Regions from separate parts of the Bradyrhizobium paxllaeri genome, predicted to be linked through region 3. Evidence: predicted binding sites of a transcription regulator. Region 3 holds the regulator's gene; each other region holds the start of a gene.
What was found. Region 3 encodes LexA, which represses DNA repair genes until DNA is damaged. Its sites were predicted from a motif close to TGTTCNNNNTGTGTTCNG; they were not measured.
Positions count from the first base shown of each region.

Region 1: the regulator LexA is predicted to act here: its motif matches at 3,289-3,306, upstream of LMTR21_RS11185 (putative DNA modification/repair radical SAM protein).
Region 2: the regulator LexA is predicted to act here: its motif matches at 1,991-2,008, upstream of LMTR21_RS32740 (ribonuclease T2 family protein).

Region 1 covers NZ_CP042968.1:2,385,834-2,391,741, reverse strand. Annotated here, with positions in the region: gene LMTR21_RS11200 (error-prone DNA polymerase) at 1-833, opposite strand, end outside; gene LMTR21_RS11195 (Y-family DNA polymerase) at 830-2,539, opposite strand; gene LMTR21_RS11190 (ImuA family protein) at 2,430-3,224, opposite strand; gene LMTR21_RS11185 (putative DNA modification/repair radical SAM protein) at 3,387-4,625, shown strand; gene LMTR21_RS11180 (UdgX family uracil-DNA binding protein) at 4,729-5,908, shown strand, end outside.
Region 2 covers NZ_CP042968.1:6,848,498-6,854,405, forward strand. Annotated here, with positions in the region: gene LMTR21_RS32720 (ATP-binding protein) at 1-208, shown strand, start outside; gene LMTR21_RS32725 (DUF3617 domain-containing protein) at 350-883, opposite strand; gene LMTR21_RS32730 (hypothetical protein) at 988-1,308, opposite strand; gene LMTR21_RS32735 (hypothetical protein) at 1,476-1,937, shown strand; gene LMTR21_RS32740 (ribonuclease T2 family protein) at 2,051-2,731, shown strand; gene LMTR21_RS32745 (hypothetical protein) at 2,820-3,044, opposite strand; gene LMTR21_RS32750 (23S rRNA (adenine(2030)-N(6))-methyltransferase RlmJ) at 3,137-3,997, shown strand; gene LMTR21_RS32755 (cold-shock protein) at 4,275-4,490, shown strand; gene LMTR21_RS32760 (outer membrane protein) at 4,662-5,279, opposite strand; gene uvrC (excinuclease ABC subunit UvrC) at 5,502-5,908, shown strand, end outside.
Region 3 covers NZ_CP042968.1:4,595,920-4,601,827, forward strand. Annotated here, with positions in the region: gene LMTR21_RS21950 (molybdopterin molybdotransferase MoeA) at 1-1,197, shown strand, start outside; gene lexA (transcriptional repressor LexA) at 1,394-2,095, shown strand; gene LMTR21_RS21960 (hypothetical protein) at 2,327-2,749, shown strand; gene LMTR21_RS21965 (hypothetical protein) at 2,891-3,070, shown strand; gene LMTR21_RS21970 (ComEC/Rec2 family competence protein) at 3,077-5,371, opposite strand.

The DNA.
Region 1 (5,908 bases), 2.2 Mb from region 3:
TCGTCCGGATACTGGTATTTGAGCTGGTCGAGCGAGAAGCTGATACGGGATGCGAAGTGCATGGTCTCCGTGATCGCCTCCGGCAGATCGCGAAACAGCCGCGCCATTTCATGCGCCGGCTTGAGGTAACGCTCGGCATTGGCCTCGAGCCGCCTGCCGATGGCGTCGATGGTGGTTTTCTCGCGAATACACGTCAGCACATCCTGCAGCCGCCGGCGGGCGGGATGGTGGTAGAGCACCTCGTTGGTCGCCAGCAGCGGCACTTTGGCGGCGCGCGCAATGCGATGCAGCCCCGCCAGCCGGCGCTTGTCGTCGCCGCGGTAGAGCAGGCTCGCGGCAAGCCAGACGCCGTCGGCGCGGCTCGCTTTCAGGCGCTGCAAAATTTCTTGCGTCGTCGTTGCATCGAAGCGATGCGCCAGCGCCAGCACCAGAAGCTGGCCTTCAGCGAAGTCAAGGAGGTCGTCGAGTCTCAGATGGCATTCGCCCTTCTCGATCCGCGTGATGTCGTCGCCCCGCTTGCCGCGGGTGAGCAACTGGCAGAGCCGGCCGTAAGCGGCGCGATCGCGCGGGTAGACCAGAATATCCGGCGTACCGTCGACGAAGACGATCCGCGCGCCGATCAGCAATTTGGGTTTGTTCAGAACCTCGGGATTGTCGAGCTCCTTATGCGCGCGGACCACGCCGGCCAGCGTATTGTGGTCGGCGATGCCGATGGCGGGGATACCGAGCTCGCTCGCCTGATGCACATAGGCGCGCGGGTCCGAGCCGCCGCGCAGGAAGGAGAAATTGGTGGTGATGCCGATCTCGGCATAACTGGCGAGAGGGTGTTTCATGCGAACAACCCGTGCACGAACCATCTGACTGAACCGGGCTCGACTTCCGCATCCGCCGCTTCGCTTTCATAGAGCCCGTCGCGAAAGATCCAGAAACGCAGGCCCGCCTCATCCTCGATGCGGAAATAATCCCGCGTCGGGCCGTCGCCGTTCTGCTTCCACCATTCCATCGCGATGCGTTCGGGCCCCTCCACCCGCACCACCGCATGCGTCACGCGCCGCCAGGTGAATTGATGCGGCGGGCCGTCAGGCACGGTCGCAAACGGCACGTTGATGGGCTCCGGCCTGTCGAACAGGCGCAAGGGGCGCAGCGGCGGCTCGCTTTCGATCCGCTCCGGCCAGGCGGCCTGGGCGGCGGCCGCCAGATGATGCTGCGCTGCTACAGCCAGCACCGCGCGCTCGGGGATGTGGGTATCCTCGGGCAGATGCACGACGACGCGTTTTCCTCCGATGCGCGCGGCGATGCGATCGATCAGCGCGGACAGTTCGTCATTGTCATGGACGGTGGCGTCGAGGTCGCGCTGCTGCTGTACCACGATTTCGGTGCGGCTGGCGGAAAGGCGGATGAGATCGAAGCCGAAGCCGGGATCAAGGGGATCGTTGAGCGCATCGAGCCGCTCGCGAAACAGACGGTCGATCACCTCCGGCTTCGTCACGGGACGTCCGGTATCGACGGAGATCGTGCGCACCGCGCCGTCAGTGCGGAAAAAGCTCGCGTCCAGCCGCCGCGCGCCCTTGCCCTGCCTGTCCATCGCCGTGACCAGCATGGCGGCGAGTGCAGACAAATTCATCGCGATCACGGTGTCGGTGGTAACAGGATCGGGAAAGCGCTTTTCGACGATGTAATCCGGCAGCGGTTTTCGCGAACTGATCGGCGCATCGCCCTGCCCCAGCGCATGCGCCAGCAGCGTCGTGAAGGACGCGCCGAACCGCGCGGTGATTTCGTGGGGCGCGCGCAAGGCGACATCGCCGATGGTCTTCAGGCCGGCGCGGCGCAGGCCGGCGGTGATGGCGTCACCCGCGCCGAGTGCGGATATCGGCAGCGGAGCGACGGCCTCGGCCTCTTCGCCATCGGCCACGATCTTTCCCGACGCGTGGCGCGTCAGCGTGCGGGCGCAGATCGAGGTGGAGGCGATCGCGGCGCTGACGGCAAAACCGCGGCGGCTCAGCGCGCCGATCACGATCTGCAGCAGCGCGCGCTCGCCGCCGAACAGATGGGCGCAGCCGGTGATGTCGAGGAACAGTCCGTAGGGCGGATCGAGTGCCACCAGCGGGGTGAAGCGGTCGCACCAGTCGGCGATGTCGTTCAGCGTTTTGGTGTCGGCGATCTCGTCGGCGTCGAACACCGTCATTTCGGGACAGATGGCGCGGGCATTGGCGAGCGGCAGACCGATCGAGAGGCCGGCGCGGACGGCGGCCTCGTCGAGCGAATGGATCAGGATGGCGTTGTGCTGCTTGGCGACGACGACGGAGGGGAAGGTTGCGATCTGCGTGGGGGAAGCTCTCTCCACACGAACAGTGTCACTCGCGGAAGCACCCCTACCCTCCCCCGCAAGCGGGAGAGGGGGCGCACCGACCGCGTCGTTAGAGTTTTGTTCACGCGCTGCGCTTGAAGACGCTTTGCATCGCCGCTGGATGCGGTCGATGGGCAGGCGGGGCAGCCAGAGGCTGAGGATACGCCGACGGTTCTCTGAAAAGGCACTCATCACAATTCCATTCCATGATCCAGCGGCCGACCGGGCCATGACGGTTACGAACCAGTTGCGCGTCGAACACCGGCGCGCCCCAGGCGCTCCACGGTGATCCCGGCGGCGAGTGCGCCGCGCGCACGATCCATCTGGTCTCCGCCGTCGAGGGGCGCGGCTCGGCCGCCATCCGCAGCAGCAATGCAGTGACGCCGGAGGCTGCCGCGGCCAAAGTGAGTTTTCGGCTGGCGACGAGATCGAGCTGGCGCGCCTGCCCCCACACTTCCAGCACCACGGCGCCGAGCGCATCGCAGGCCAGCGCGTCGGCGGCAGTCCGTAGCGCGGCGTCGGTATCGGGCGCGCGCACGGTCACGAGCAGCCGCGGGTCGAGACCCAATTCGCAGAGCCCGCTCATCGACAGCGCACCCGATTCAATTTCCGAAAAATCCTGCCGCACCCAGACCAGCGGCCGGCGTGGCGACACCCGTCCCGCCAGCCCCGCGATGAAGCCCGTTGCCGTCGCGCTCTGGTGGCCCTCGGCGAACACTTCATGCACCGCTGATACCGCCAGCCCGCCGCACAACGTCGCGTCCGCAGCCTTGTGGCCAAGCGTAATCCTGGCGTGGTCATGCGCATCGCCATGCGCCTCCAGGCGCTCGATGCTTCCGCGCAAACTTGCAAGCGTGCTGGTGCGTGCGGTGCTCATGCGCCGCTCCTTCGGAAATTGGGCCTTACCGCTTCTTCCCGTGTGAACCCGCGGCTGGCTCATTTGTTCATGATATGTTCTAATATAAAGCTAACAGGCCCGGCAGAGTCAATCGGGATCGACACCCGGGCGATTCATCAGCGGAATCAAAGGGATTCGACGATGGACCTGCAACGTAAGCTGGAAATCCTGGCGGATGCCGCGAAATACGATGCTTCCTGCGCTTCCTCGGGTACCGAGAAGCGGGATTCCAGCGACGGCAAGGGCCTCGGCTCGACCGCGCCGGGCATGGGCATCTGCCATTCCTACGCGCCGGACGGGCGCTGCATCTCGCTGTTGAAGGTGCTGCTCACCAACGCCTGCAATTACGATTGCCTCTATTGCGTGAACCGCACCTCCTCGAACGTACCGCGTGCCCGCTTCACGGTCGACGAGGTGGTGAAGCTGACGATCGACTTCTACCGGCGCAATTACATCGAGGGCCTGTTTCTCTCCTCCGGCATCATCCGCAGCGCGGATTACACCATGGAGCAGGTGGTGAGCGTCGCGCGCAAGCTGCGCGAGGAGCATCATTTTCGCGGCTACATCCATCTCAAGACCATTCCCGAAGCGGACGACGCGCTGATCGCGGAGGCCGGCAAATATGCCGACCGTCTGTCCATCAACATCGAGATGCCGCTGGAAAACAGTCTTGCGAAATTCGCGCCGGAAAAGAACGTGCGCGCGATCCGCCGCACCATGGGCCGGCTGCGGCTGAGGCTCAACGAGGCCAGGGAGAACGGCAACGCCGCGAAGAAGGCAAAGCCGCCGCGCTTTGCGCCCGCCGGCCAGAGCACGCAGATGATCATCGGCGCCGATGCCGCCGATGACAAAACCATTCTCGACACCAGCGCCAATCTCTATAGCTCCTACCGCCTCAAGCGCGTCTACTACTCGGCCTTCAGCCCGATCCCGGATGCGAGCCGCGCGCTGCCGCTTGTCGCGCCGCCGCTGGTCCGCGAACACCGGCTCTACCAGGCCGACTGGCTGATGCGGTTTTACGGCTTTGACGCCGGTGAGATCGTCGACGAGGCCAAGGGCATGCTGCCGCTCGACATCGATCCGAAACTCGCTTGGGCGCTGCGCCATCGCGACCGCTTCCCGCTCGATGTCGTCACCGCCAGCCGCGAGGACCTGTTGCGGGTGCCGGGCTTCGGCACCAGGGCGGTCGACCGCATCATCGCCACGCGCCGCCTGACCTCGATCCGTCTGGCCGATCTGGCGCGGCTGCACATCCCGCGGAAGAAGGCGCTACCGTTCATCGTGCTAAGTGACTACCGCCCCTCACCGCATCTGCTCGACGGCGCGGGGCTGAAGGAGAGGTTCAAGCCGAAGGCGACGCAATTGGGATTTGGGTTTTAACCACCGGCGTCATTGCGAGGAGCGAAGCGACGAAGCAATCCATCTTTCCCCGTGCGAGGCATGGATTGCTTCGCTTCGCTCGCAATGACGAAAGGAGAGAGAAATGCACCACATCATCCTCGATAGCGAAACCGATTTCGACGGCTGGCGCAAGGCAGCGCGTGCACTGGCGCTGAATGATGTGAAACCGTCCGATGTAAACTGGCGCATCACCGGCGATGCGCCCGAACTGTTCGAACCGACGACACCGCCGCTCGAGCCGCCTCAGGGCACGTTCAACGTACCGGCAAAATTCGTCGAACTGGCTGAAATCGCGATCCTGCATCGCAACCCCGAGCGGTTCGCCCTGCTCTATCGCCTGCTGTGGCGGCTGCGCGGCAATCACGACCTGCTCGAGATCGCGACCGATCCCGACGTGGCCGAAATCACCGCGATGGCAAAAGCCGTGCGCCGCGACGAGCACAAGATGCATGCCTTTGTCCGCTTCCGCGAAATCGGCCGCGAGCAGAAATCGCATTTCGTCGCCTGGTTCGAGTCGGAGCACCATATCGTCGAACTGGCCGCGCCGTTCTTTGCACGCCGCTTTGCCGACATGCCCTGGTCGATCCTGACCCCCGACGTCTGCGCGCATTGGGACGGCCACGCCGTCTCGATTACGCCGGGCGTTGCCAAAAGCGAGGCCCCGGCCGCTGACAGGCTGGAGGAAACCTGGCGCAGCTACTACGCCAGCATCTTCAATCCCGCCCGGCTGAAGGTGCAGGCGATGAGTAAGGAGATGCCCCGGAAGTACTGGAGGAACCTGCCGGAGGCCTCGTTGATTAAACCCCTGATCGAAGATGCCGGGCGCACCGCCAGCGCCATGATCGCGAAAGCGGCAAGCGAACCGCACAAGCCGCAGAAACGGCTGGAACCATCCAAGGCAAACGACAAGACAAGCGACAAGGCAGACGACATGCCCCGCAAACATGCCGACGATATCGAGACGCTGCGCGAGGAAGCCGCCGATTGCCGCGCCTGTCCTCTCTACCAGAATGCCACCCAGACGGTGTTCGGCGAAGGGGCGCAAACGGCGCGGATCATGCTGGTCGGCGAACAGCCCGGCGACAAGGAAGACCTCGCCGGCAAGCCGTTCGTCGGGCCCGCCGGCCAGATGCTCGACCGCGCGCTGGACGAGGCCGGCATCGATCGCCGCAAGGTCTACGTCACCAATGCGGTGAAGCACTTCAAATTCGTGCCGCGCGGAAAAATCCGTCTGCACCAGAAGCCGAACACGCCGGAAATCA
Region 2 (5,908 bases), 2.3 Mb from region 3:
TGACGACGGGCCGGGCATTCCCGTCAATATGCGCGAGGAAGTGTTCAAGCCGTTCCTGCGGCTCGACGATGCCCGCAACCAGGACGAAGGCGGCACGGGCCTCGGGCTCGCCATCGCCCGCGACATCGCCCGCTCGCATGGCGGCGACATCACGCTCGGCGAAAGCCCGATGGGCGGCTTGCGCGCGGCGGTAAGGGTGCCGGTGTAAGAAATCGAACTCTGTAGCCCGGATGGAGCGAAGCGCAATCCGGGGACCGTGCAGCCATCATCGACTTGTCCCGGATTGCGCGGAGCCTGTCATCGGGCGCGCATTCGCGCGACCCGTTAGCTCCATCCGGGCTGCGACGCTTTACTTCTTCGGGATCAGCGCCTTCATCTTTTCCATGTCCTTGACGTTCATCTTCATGCCGCCGGGCATGATGATGTCGCCGGGCTTCTGATCGGCCTTGCAGGCGCCAACCCATTTGGCTTCGATCGTGCTGTTGCTGTCGCGCGCGGCGCCGGCCAGACCACCCTCGCTCTGCGAGCTCGTCTTCACGGTGTAGGCGGAATTGAAGTCGCCGATGATTTCGGCGCGTGACTTGACCGTGATGCCGCCAATACCGCAGACCGAATCGGTGACATAGCCGGTTGCGGTCCTCTGGATATCCTGCTTGGAGCAAATCTCCTTGGCCATCGGCGCCATGGCGGTGCTCATAGCCTTGTCGGTGGTCTCGTCGGTGCACTGCTGCATGGTCATCTCGGGCACCGTGCCGCCGCTCAGCACCTTCATCTCCCACAATCCGGCCTTGCGCATCGGCAATTCCACGGCGACGGCGCCGCTCGCCGGCAACAGGGACAACAAACCGACGGCTGAACAGGATACAAGAAGCAGTCGTCTCATACGTGGGCTCCCCTGAATTCTTCAACGTTATCGTGCGCGCGCGAAGTGACACACGCTTCGCGTGGCGAAAACATGTCCAGCCAGGGAAAGCTTGGAGGTCGCGCTCAGTAAAGCGTACGCAGCGGCCGCTCGGCGGCGCCATAGGGCACCCAGCGGCAGGCAAACGAAACATAGCCGCCGTAATTGGGCTGCACGCCGAGGAATTTCACCACCTTGCCGTAACGGGCGCAGTGATCGACGGCGAGCTGACGGGCATCGGCCTGCCTCGCGAGCGGATAGGCGATGATGCCGCCGGTGTCATTGCCCTTGAACGGCGGCACCGTGTCGATGTCGAACCACTGCGCCTGCGCCGGCGCCCCCGCCAGCATCCCGCCCATGACTACCAGGCACATGGCAATCAGGCTCGCGGCCAGAATTCTTCGCATCGCAGACTCCATTTCGCTCGACTGCCACCATAGTGTGCGCCGATGGCCGTGAAAAGAATGGTTGCAGCACGGGGGCAGACTTGGCTGTCAGGTGTTGCCGCGCTGCACTTGACCTTGTCGGGGCTTCGCGGCACCGTCTCCTGCGTTGGTTTACCGGCGGATTCCCCATGCGCAACCTGTTCACATCCTTGAGAGCCCTCGGCCCGACGGCTGCGGCGCTCGCCCTGCTGGTCTCCGGTCACGCCGCCCAGGCCGCCAATCCGTTGGAGCTGAATTTCGGCCTGTTCGGCCCGAAATATGACGGCCGAGTCGCCGAATGCGAGCGGGCGCTGTCGACCATCGCCTCTCAATTCCAGGAGAAGGAAGGCAAGTTCTGGAATTCGGCGCTCGTGATCACCGGCTTCGGCCGGATCCATGAGACCGCGTTTCGGCCCTGGCAGTCCGACAACATTCCGCGCCGCTACTGCAGCGGCGACGTGATGCTGAGCGACGGCAAGATGCGCAGCGTGCATTACTCGATCATCGAGGATGGCGGCTTTGCCGGCTTCGGCCAGGGCGTCGAATGGTGCGTGACCGGGCTTGACCGAAACTGGGCCTATAGCCCGGCCTGCAGGGCCGCCCGCCCCTGATCCCGGCGTTCATCGGTCCAACCGGCCTGCCCGGATTCGAGATTCTCGAATTTTGTTCTTGAAATGTTCCGGCTCCCTGCTAGGCTCCCGGTAGTCGGGTAGAGGGGCGTTCGATGCACCGGTCTGTTATTATTTCGCGACTTCTGATTTCGTTGGCGCTTGTCGCCGTCACCGCCGGCTTGGCGTCCGCCCAGGACCGCCGGCAGAACGCCCCGGGCGAGTTCGATTTTTATGTCCTGGCCCTGTCATGGTCGCCTTCGTTCTGCGAGGCGGCCGCGGAGCGCGGCAATAGCGGGCGTTCACAAGTCCAGTGCAGCCGCCCCTATTCGTTCGTGGTTCACGGCCTGTGGCCGCAATATGAGCGCGGCTTTCCCGAATACTGCCAGCGGCCGTCGCCGCGGCTCGACCGCAACGTCATGACCTCGATGCTGGACCTGATGCCGGCACCCGGCCTGATCTTCAACGAGTGGGACAAGCATGGCACATGCTCCGGCCTCGGCGCCCGCGCCTATTTCGAAAGCGTCCGCAAGGCGCGCGCCGCGGTAAAAATCCCCGAGGAATTCCTCGATCTGTCCGAGCAGAAGACCATCGCCCCCGGCGATATCGAGACCGCCTTCATCAAGATCAACCCGGGCCTGAGCAGTTCGGCGATTTCGGTGGTCTGCTCGAGCCGGCGCCTGAGCGAGGTGCGGATCTGCCTGAGCAAGGACATGCAATTCCGCGCTTGCGACGAAATCGACCGTCGCGCCTGCCGGCGTGACGAGGTGGTGATGCCGCCGGTGCGGGGCGGCTGAACCCCGCTTCCATCACGCCTGCCCAAGCATAGCAATCCGCCCTGCGCAGACTGGCTACACCTGTCTGCGTCCCGGTCATCCACGGCTTTTATTGTCGTCTGCAAGGTACGTGGATGGCCGGGCCCTTTTCTCGGCCAAAGTTGCGGGTGACGATAACATCATCCAGCGAATAACCACTGATCGAGAAATCGACGCTGCCGCTGCCGTTGTCGACCCGAACGACATCGTTGCCGTCACCTTTGGCAAAATTGATCGCGGAATTATCACCCGTTCCGCTGAGGCAATCGTCACCGGCGCCGCCCGTCACCAGCATCGCAGCAACTCGATTGGAGATGTCACCCCGCCGCTCGCAGCTGTGACGACATGGGTTACTTTCCTCGCCCCAATGTCGTAGTCCCTCTCCTCATGAACTACCGACACGCCTTTCACGCCGGCGGCTTTGCCGACGTCATCAAGCACATCGTGCTGGTGCGCATGCTGACCTATCTGCAGGAAAAGCAGGCGCCGTTTCGCGTCATCGACACCCACGCCGGCGCCGGGCGCTACGATCTCACTGGCGAGGAAGCGCGCCGCGGCGGCGAGTGGCTGACCGGCATTGCGCGGGTGATGCAGGCACGGTTCTCACAAACCGCGCTGCCGCTGATGACCCCCTACCTCGATATCGTCAGGGCATTCAACGCGCCGGGCAAGCTTGAGGCCTATCCGGGATCGCCCTTGATCGTCCGCGCGCTGCTGCGGCCGCAGGACCGGCTGACAGCCTGCGAACTCGAGCCCGGCGCCCGCAAGCAACTGATCGATGCGTTGCGCCGCGACAGCCAGGCGCGGGTGGTCGATCTCGACGGCTGGACTGCGCTACCGGCGTTCGTGCCTCCCAACGAGCGGCGCGGTCTGGTGCTGATCGATCCCGCGTTCGAGCAAAAGGACGAGTTCGAAAGGCTGGGCCGCGCATTCGCCGAGGCCTACGCGAAATGGCCGACCGGCAGCTATCTGATCTGGTATCCGGTGAAGAGCCGTCGCGCCACCGATACGCTGGCGCGGTTGGTCGCAGGCGTCGCCGTTGCCAGCAAGCCGGCCGGGAAATGTCTGCGGCTCGAATTCAGTGTCGCTCCGCAGGAGGCTGGTGGCCCCCTCGCCTCCACCGGGCTTTTGATCGTCAATCCGCCGTGGACGCTTGCGGGTGAGTTGAAGACAATTCTACCCGAACTCGAAAAACCGCTCGGCCAGGGCGGTGCCGGCCGGTTCAGGCTGGAGACGCCCAAGCCTTAAGAGTTACGCCTAAAGCGCCCAGCCTAGAGCGAAAAGTGCGAATGGACCGTAGGCAATTTGCGCGAAACCGTATTATGCTCAAGCCGTTGGGACTGGCTTTACGTTCCGCTTCCGCGAATGGTTGCGGCGGAGTGATCAAGGCCGAACAAAAATCCAGGCCGATCGGTGTCATTGATCCCGATCAACCTAGGTGGCCAAGCTTCCGGCAGTGAATGTCCGGTCGGCCAATACGCGAGGTGCGCGTAGGGGCAGAGCAATACGGGGGAGGAGTTTCCCGATGGCCATGACTGGAACAGTCAAGTTCTTCAACGGAGAACGCGGCTACGGCTTCATCAAGCCCGATGATGGCGGCCGCGATGTGTTCGTTCACATCACCGCCGTCGAACGGGCCGGATTGAAGGATTTGACTGAAGGGCAGCGCATTACGTTCGAGGTCGAACCGGACAAGAAGGGCAAAGGCCCCAAGGCGGTCAACCTGGTGATTTCATCGTGAGCTGATGCTCGCGCGGAACGCGGACTGAAGTCCTGCTGCGACGACGACGCTGGGCACGACACCGCCGCCGCCCAGGGCGTTGAGACTCGCGACGTGACGCACCCTGCTTGAAGGCAAAAAATCCCGGCGACTTGCTGCCGCCGGGAGATGGTAGCCGTCAGTTTCTTGTTCTCAGAAGCGATAGTTCACGCCGGCCCGTATCAAGCCGAACCGGTAACCGTTCGACGCGCCTGTAACGACGAAGTTGCTGTTGGCCAGATCGACATAGAGATATTCGATCTTGGCGCTCCAGTTCCTGTCCAGGCCCACCTCGGCGCCGGCGCCGAGCGTCCAGCCGGCATTGGTATGGGATTCCGTCAGGCCGAACGTGGCGGCGCGCAGTTCGCCGAAGGCGAGACCGCCGGTACCAAAGAACAGCACGTTGTTGAATGCATAGCCGGCGCGGCCGCGAACCGTGCCGAACCAGGGATTGGAAAACTTCCACGGCGCGAAGGTTTCTTCGGCGCCGGTCGCCTGAATGTCGCCCTCGAGGCCGAACACCCAAGGTCCGTTCTGCCAATTATAGCCGGCCTGGACGCCGCCCACGAAGCCGGACGGCTTGGTCGGATTGTTTGCGACCGCTCCCCAGGCATAGCCGAGATTGCCGCCGAGATAGGGACCGGCCCAGCTATAGGCGTCGTAGCGCTGGTTGCCGGTATACGTGCGTCCGTAATTGAGGTCGGCCGCCCCTGCAGACATGGTCCAGCCTGCAGCGATCAGCGCCAGCGCGCCCGACACCACCTTGCTCATCACGCAACTCCACGCAACACCGCGACCCGCCAGTCGAAGAGACCGGCCTGGTTACGGAACTCCACTTTTTTCGCTAAGATTTATCGAGAGTTTTAAGTTAAAGGGTTGTTAAGCCGGGTTACCGGCCCCTCATCAGTCTTAAGAAAGCGTTACCGGCACCTGTCCACGGGAGAGCGGCCGCCCGCGCTGGCGATGCTGCCCTGCAGCGCTTAATTTAGGCCCATGGATCACGATTCTACCGACCATCCGAAGCGCAAGGCGCGGCGGGGTTCCCAGCCGGATTTGCCGCCACAGGACCTGACCGCCGCCGATGTCGATCCCGCGACGTCAGCCGCCGAGGAGGACGACGAGGCGCGCTTGCCGGAAGCGCCCGAGGAGCCTGCCGAGGCGATTGCCGAAGGCCCGCTGGCGGTCGGCCACACGGCCATCGAAAACGCAGTGCGGCTGGCGCCGACCTCGCCCGGCGTCTACCGCATGCTCAATGGCGCAAGCGACGTGCTTTATGTCGGCAAGGCCAAGAACGTCCGCAAGCGGCTGTCGTCCTATGCCCGTGTCAATGCGCCCTTGCCCGCGCGCATCCTGCGCATGATCGCGGCGACGGTGACCGTCGAGATCGTCTCCACCACGAC
Region 3 (5,908 bases):
GTCGCCGATGCGCTTGCCGCGATCCTTGCCGGCGCTGACGCGTTGCCCGAAGAAATGGTGGCCCTCGATGCCGCCCACCACCGCATCCTCGCGCGCGACGTCGCCGCGCGACGGACGCAGCCACCGCAGGCGATGTCAGCGATGGACGGCTATGCGGTGCGTACGGCGGATGCCGCCGGCGCCGGCGCGCGGCTGAAGGTGATCGGCGAGGTCGCCGCCGGCCGCCCGTTCGAGCGCAAGGTCGGCCAAAGCGAGGCGGTACGGATCTTCACCGGTGGCGTGATCCCCGACGGTGCCGACGCCGTCATCATCCAGGAAGACACGGCAGCCGACGGCGATCACATCACCATCACGGAAGCCGCGGTTCGGGGACGGCACATCCGCGCCGCCGGCGTCGACTTCCGCGAGGGCGACGTGCTGCTCACGCGCGGGCGTTGCCTCAGCGACCGCGACCTGTCGCTCGCCGCCGGCATGAACTACCCGGAGCTTGCGGTGCACCGCCGCCCGAAGGTCGCTGTTCTCGCGACCGGCGACGAGTTAGTGATGCCCGGCGAAAACCCCGGCCCCGGCCAGATCGTCTATTCCAACGGCTATGGCCTGCGGGCGCTGGCCCGCGCCGAAGGCGCCGACGTCGTCGATCTCGGCATCGCCGCCGACACCGTTGCCGCGACCACCGAAGGCATCCGCCGCGCCAGCGAGGCCGACGCGGACATCCTGATCACCATGGGGGGCGCCTCGGTCGGCGACCACGACCTGGTCAAGCGCTCGCTGGAGGCCGAAGGCGTCGCGATGGCGTTCTGGCGGATCGCGATGCGGCCGGGCAAGCCGATGATGCACGGGCGGCTCGGCGCGATGCGGGTGATCGGCCTGCCCGGCAATCCCGTCTCTTCCTATGTCTGCGGCTTCCTGTTTCTGGTGCCGCTGATTCGCGCATTATCGGGCCGCGACCACGTCCATCACGTCAGAGAAAGCGCCCTGCTCGGCCGCGACCTCGCCGCCAACGACCAGCGCGAGGATTATCTGCGCGCGCGCCTCGAGGCGCGCGAAGACGGCACGCTGATCGCTGTGCCGGTGAACCATCAGGACTCCTCGCTCTTGGGGAATCTCGCTGCGGCACAGGCATTAGTGATACGTCCGCCATTCGCGCCGGCGGCGCCCAAGGGCTCGTCGTGCGAGCTGTTGCGGCTGCCGGAATGACGCCACAGGGCGCGTCTCGGACAGAAACCTTGACGCGTTCACCTGAAATTAAGTGGTTGCGGAACACATATCGAACATATAGTGTCCGTTCATGATTTGTTTCGACTGCTGGTGTCTCTGCCTGGGAGTTTGGGCGCTCCCGCCATCTGGGCGCTGAAGATTCGAAACGACGACGCCAACCGGGGAATTGCTCGCGATGCTTACGCGCAAACAGTATGAACTTCTGCGTTTCATCAATGAACGGCTGAAAGAGGCCGGCGTGCCGCCTTCATTCGACGAGATGAAGGACGCGCTCGACCTGCGCTCGAAATCCGGAATCCACCGCCTCATTACGGCGCTGGAGGAGCGCGGCTTCATCCGCCGCCTGCCCAACCGCGCCCGCGCCATCGAAGTCATCAAGCTGCCGGAGCTCGCCGCTGCCGGCAATGGCCGCCGCGGCTTCACGCCGAGTGTGATCGAAGGCACGCTCGGCAAGCGTACAGTGAGCTTGCCCGCCGCCGAGGATGACGGCAATCGCCCGGTCGCGGTGCCCGTGATGGGCCGGATCGCCGCCGGCACGCCGATCGAGGCGCTGCAGACCCGCAGCCACACCATCAGCGTGCCGCCCGATATGCTCGGCTCGGGCGAGCATTACGCGCTCGAAGTACGCGGCGATTCCATGGTCGAGGCCGGCATCCTCGACGGCGACATGGCGCTGATTCAGCGCAACGAGACCGCCGACACCGGCGACATCGTGGTGGCGCTGATCGACGAGGAGGAAGCTACGCTGAAACGCTTCCGCCGCCGCGGCGCCTCCATCGCGCTGGAGCCTGCCAACGCCGCCTATGAAGTCCGCATCCTGCCGCCGAACCGGGTCCGGATTCAGGGCAGGCTGATCGGCCTTTACCGCAAGTACTGAACAATGTGCCGTCCTGCAGACATCCGTAAGAACCCCGGCCGTTCCTCGGCCGGGGTTTTTTGCTGCGGGCGTGGAACCAATGCGCGTTATCGCGTTTGTGAATTTGGCGCAGTGGGTCAGTCGCAGAATTGCCCAGAAACAAGAAAAGACTCTGCGCCATGTCCACTCTGATAGGGGCCTGTGCCTCCTTGAAAGACACGGGTCAGCTATCTCAAATGAGGGAGCCATCCGATGTGTGACTATAGCCTGCATGCTGTGGCTACCCGGCCTGCCCAGGTCGGCGAGACGCTGATCACCACGACGTTCCGCGGTACATCGACCCGCGGCTTTGCGTCGGAACGCGAGCCAGCAGTGGCGGTCTGCATGCTTCCCGGCACCGAACTGGCGTTCGCCGAGGACGTCAAATACGACAACCGCTGGATCTGGACGCGAACCACCGACTGGCGGGTCGGCAAGTTCAATCAGATCGAACCCGAAGTCGCCGACCGTCATCATGACGCGATCGAATTTCCCGATGGAAGCCATGTGCTGGTGACGCAACTTTGCGAAGGCCAGCGCGCGACCGTGCTGCAATTGCCGGTGGTTCAGACCGGTGGCGAGCGTGCACCAAAGGTGACGGAAGCGCGTCCAGCCGCTTCGATCGTGACTGGATAGACGAGACGCGCATGCGATCCGCCGGTTCAGGCCGGCGGATCATGGTGATGTGTTTTTCAAAATCCGACACCGAGGGGGCAACCGGTGGTCAACAAGGTTACATGGCAAAGGGCTGGACGCGTCACCGAGCCCGGACGTTACATGTTCAGATACGGCTGGCTCACGATCACGGCCGAAGATCTTGCGGTCTGGCAGCAATTTCCCGACGCATCGTTCACGCTGGTCAACCTGCCGTCACCTCCCGACGCACCGGAAGAATTCCACCTCGGCGCGTTCGAGATACCGGCCCATCCGTCCAGCCCCCCCATCGACGAGCACTGACGTTCCCTACTCCTCGGCCTGAAGGTCCGCCTCGGCCGGCGTCGCATCGACGGCGCGGGGCGGCACGACGCGCGGGGCCAGAACGTTGGCGTCGGCCTCACCAGCGTCCGCAACGGCGGGCGACCACGGGCGGTCGATCCCTCGCGGTTTCGCCGCCTCGACGACAAATCCGTCGCGGCCTCGCCGCAGCGTCATGGCGCCCTGCCGCCGCAGCCGCTCGGCATCGATCACGGAAGCCGCGCAGGAAGCAGGCGCCTGCCGCAGCGTTACAATCAGCGCCGCGCGCTCGCAATCGTCGGCCAGGGCCTCGGGCCTGAACGCCTGCGCGACCAGGCCGCCGCCGGCGGACGGCATCACGCAGCCGAAATCATCGCAGGAGACGCCTGACGTGAGCGAGGCATCGGCTGCGGTGCGCGCATCGGCATCCGCCGCCAGCCACTCCTTCAAGAGGAAAACGTCCCGAGAGCCCTTGGCCGCGTGCATCAGATGCAGCCTTCCATCCTGGCCGCGGACGCCGACATGGCGGCCGTCGGCGGAGATCAGGATATCCGGCTGCGGCGCCCTCGCCGCCCACAGAGCCGCCGCGAGCACCAGCGCGGCGCCCGACCAGCGCAGCGGCGTGCGCAGCAGGCCAAGCAGGATGATGCCGAGGCTCGCTGCGATCAGCGGGCCGATGCCGAACGCCGGCACCCGGCCGACCGCGCCGGGCAATGCCGCGACCCATTGCGTCACCGCGATCATCCAGTCGATGCCGACGCCCATGAGCGCCCAGAACGGGCGGTCGAAGCCGAACGGCATCGCGACAAGGCCGAGCAGCCCCATCGGCATGACCAGCGCCGACACCACCGGCATCGCCGCGAGATTGGCGAGCACGCCATAGGGCGTGACCCGGTGGAAGTGGAAGGCCGCGTAGGGCGTGGTCGCAAGTCCCGCGACCAGCGAAGCCAGCAGCAGCATGGTGATCTCGCGGCCACCCCACAGCGCCGCGCGGGCGGTTGCGGTGTGATCGGCGGTCGCGAACAGGCGCGGCATGCCGAACTGCACCAGCGCCACCAGCCCAAGCGTGGCGGCAAACGACATCTGGAAACTCGGATGCACCAGCGCTTCCGGCGCAACCATCAGCACGATCAGCGCGGCGACCGCCAGCGTGCGAAACGTAATCGCGCGGCGGTCGACCATGACCGCGATCAGCACCACGGCCGTCATGAAGAAAGAACGTTGCGTCGCGACCTCGGCGCCGGACAGCAACAGATAAAACGCGGCGGCGGCGAGGGCTGCCGCCGCCGACCATTTCTTGATGGCATAGCCGACCGTGAGCACGGGAAACAGCGCGAGCAGCGCCCGCACCGCAAAGAACACGACGCCGGCAACAACGGCCATGTGATAGCCCGATATCGACAGCACATGGCCGAGGCCGGAGATGAACATCGCATCGTTCACCGGCGGCGAGATCGCATCGCGCCGCCCGGTCAACAGCGCCGTCGCAATCGCGCGCTTGTCGCCCTCCAGCGTGGTCCTGATCCGCGCGTCGATGGTGTCGCGCAGGCCCTGCATGAACGCCGAATAGCGCAGGCGCAGCCCGCCGGCTTCCGGCGGCTCGGTGGTCTTGATCGCGCCCATCACGAAGCCGGAGGCGCCGATGCCGGCGAAAAACATGTCGCGGCTGAAATCGTAGCTGCCCGGCCGCACCGGCGAGAGCGGCGGCAACAGCCGAGCCTTCAGTTCGACAAAGCTGCCGACCGGCGGCGCCGTCCCCTTCTTCACCGACAGCCGCACCCGCTCGAGTTTTGTGCTTCCCCGTGCGCTCTCCATGGTGACGACGCGCAGCACAAAACGGTCAGTGCGCTCGCGGATGTCACGCGTTTCGACAAACCCGGTCAGCGACACCGAAAACATCGGCCGCGCCAGCACGCCATGCGCGACCCGCGCGGTCTTCCACGTTGCGATCGCAAAGCCCGCCGCGACGGCGGCGATCATCACTGCGACCGGAAAGAATTTCTGCCGCCGCAACAGCACGGCCACCGCGCCAAGCGCGACCGCCACGATGGCGGCGACCGACAGCACCGGCTCGTGATCGGCGGCGAAGTAAAACGCGATGCCGGTTCCGAACGCCACCGGCACCCAGGGCAGCAGCCGCCCAGCGCCGGCTTCCGCGCGCGCCCATGCGTGCAGGGCCTCGATCAGCGGCGGCCAGAATGCGGGGCGCGATGGCAGAATGCCGCCGACCGGCGCCGCGGCGCGCGGCGGCCAGGTCCCGGCGTAACCGCGCTTCCGGCCAGACGTCTCGCCCTGCTCCGTCACGCGTACTTACACCCTACGATCTCGTGCGGGCCGCAAGACTACCGGACGCTGCATCCAGGGTGCTAGCAGAACGGATGCAGAATCCTGAAGAAACGCACGTCGACTGGCGCTACAGTTTTCGAGGGCTATCCGGATTCATTTGCCTTCGCGATGCCCCCCGCGACGGCAGCCGAGCAATGCCGTTTCATCGAGGCGCGAGCAGAACGGGGCATGCTACCAACGCCAGGAGGTCGCGCGGGCCGCCCGGCAAATGACGCAAGAAGCCCAGCAGGTTGCGCAGCAGCCAAAGCCGTAAGAGCCGATGGCGCCGGAAGATGCCCAGTTCGCAGAATCCATGCGCGGCATTTGCCGGGGCTGTTAGGCGCGGCTGACTCTTGACCCGGAGCCGCCGTCCAATTCCGACAGCCCATCGCCCGAAAAGCGCTCTTGCAAGTGCGCCGCAGCAGGATGCACATTGTGCGCGCACGACAGGTGTCAACGTCTACGGCTCTCGGCTCGACTGGAATTCACGGTTGCGCTCGGAACGAGAGGAGCATG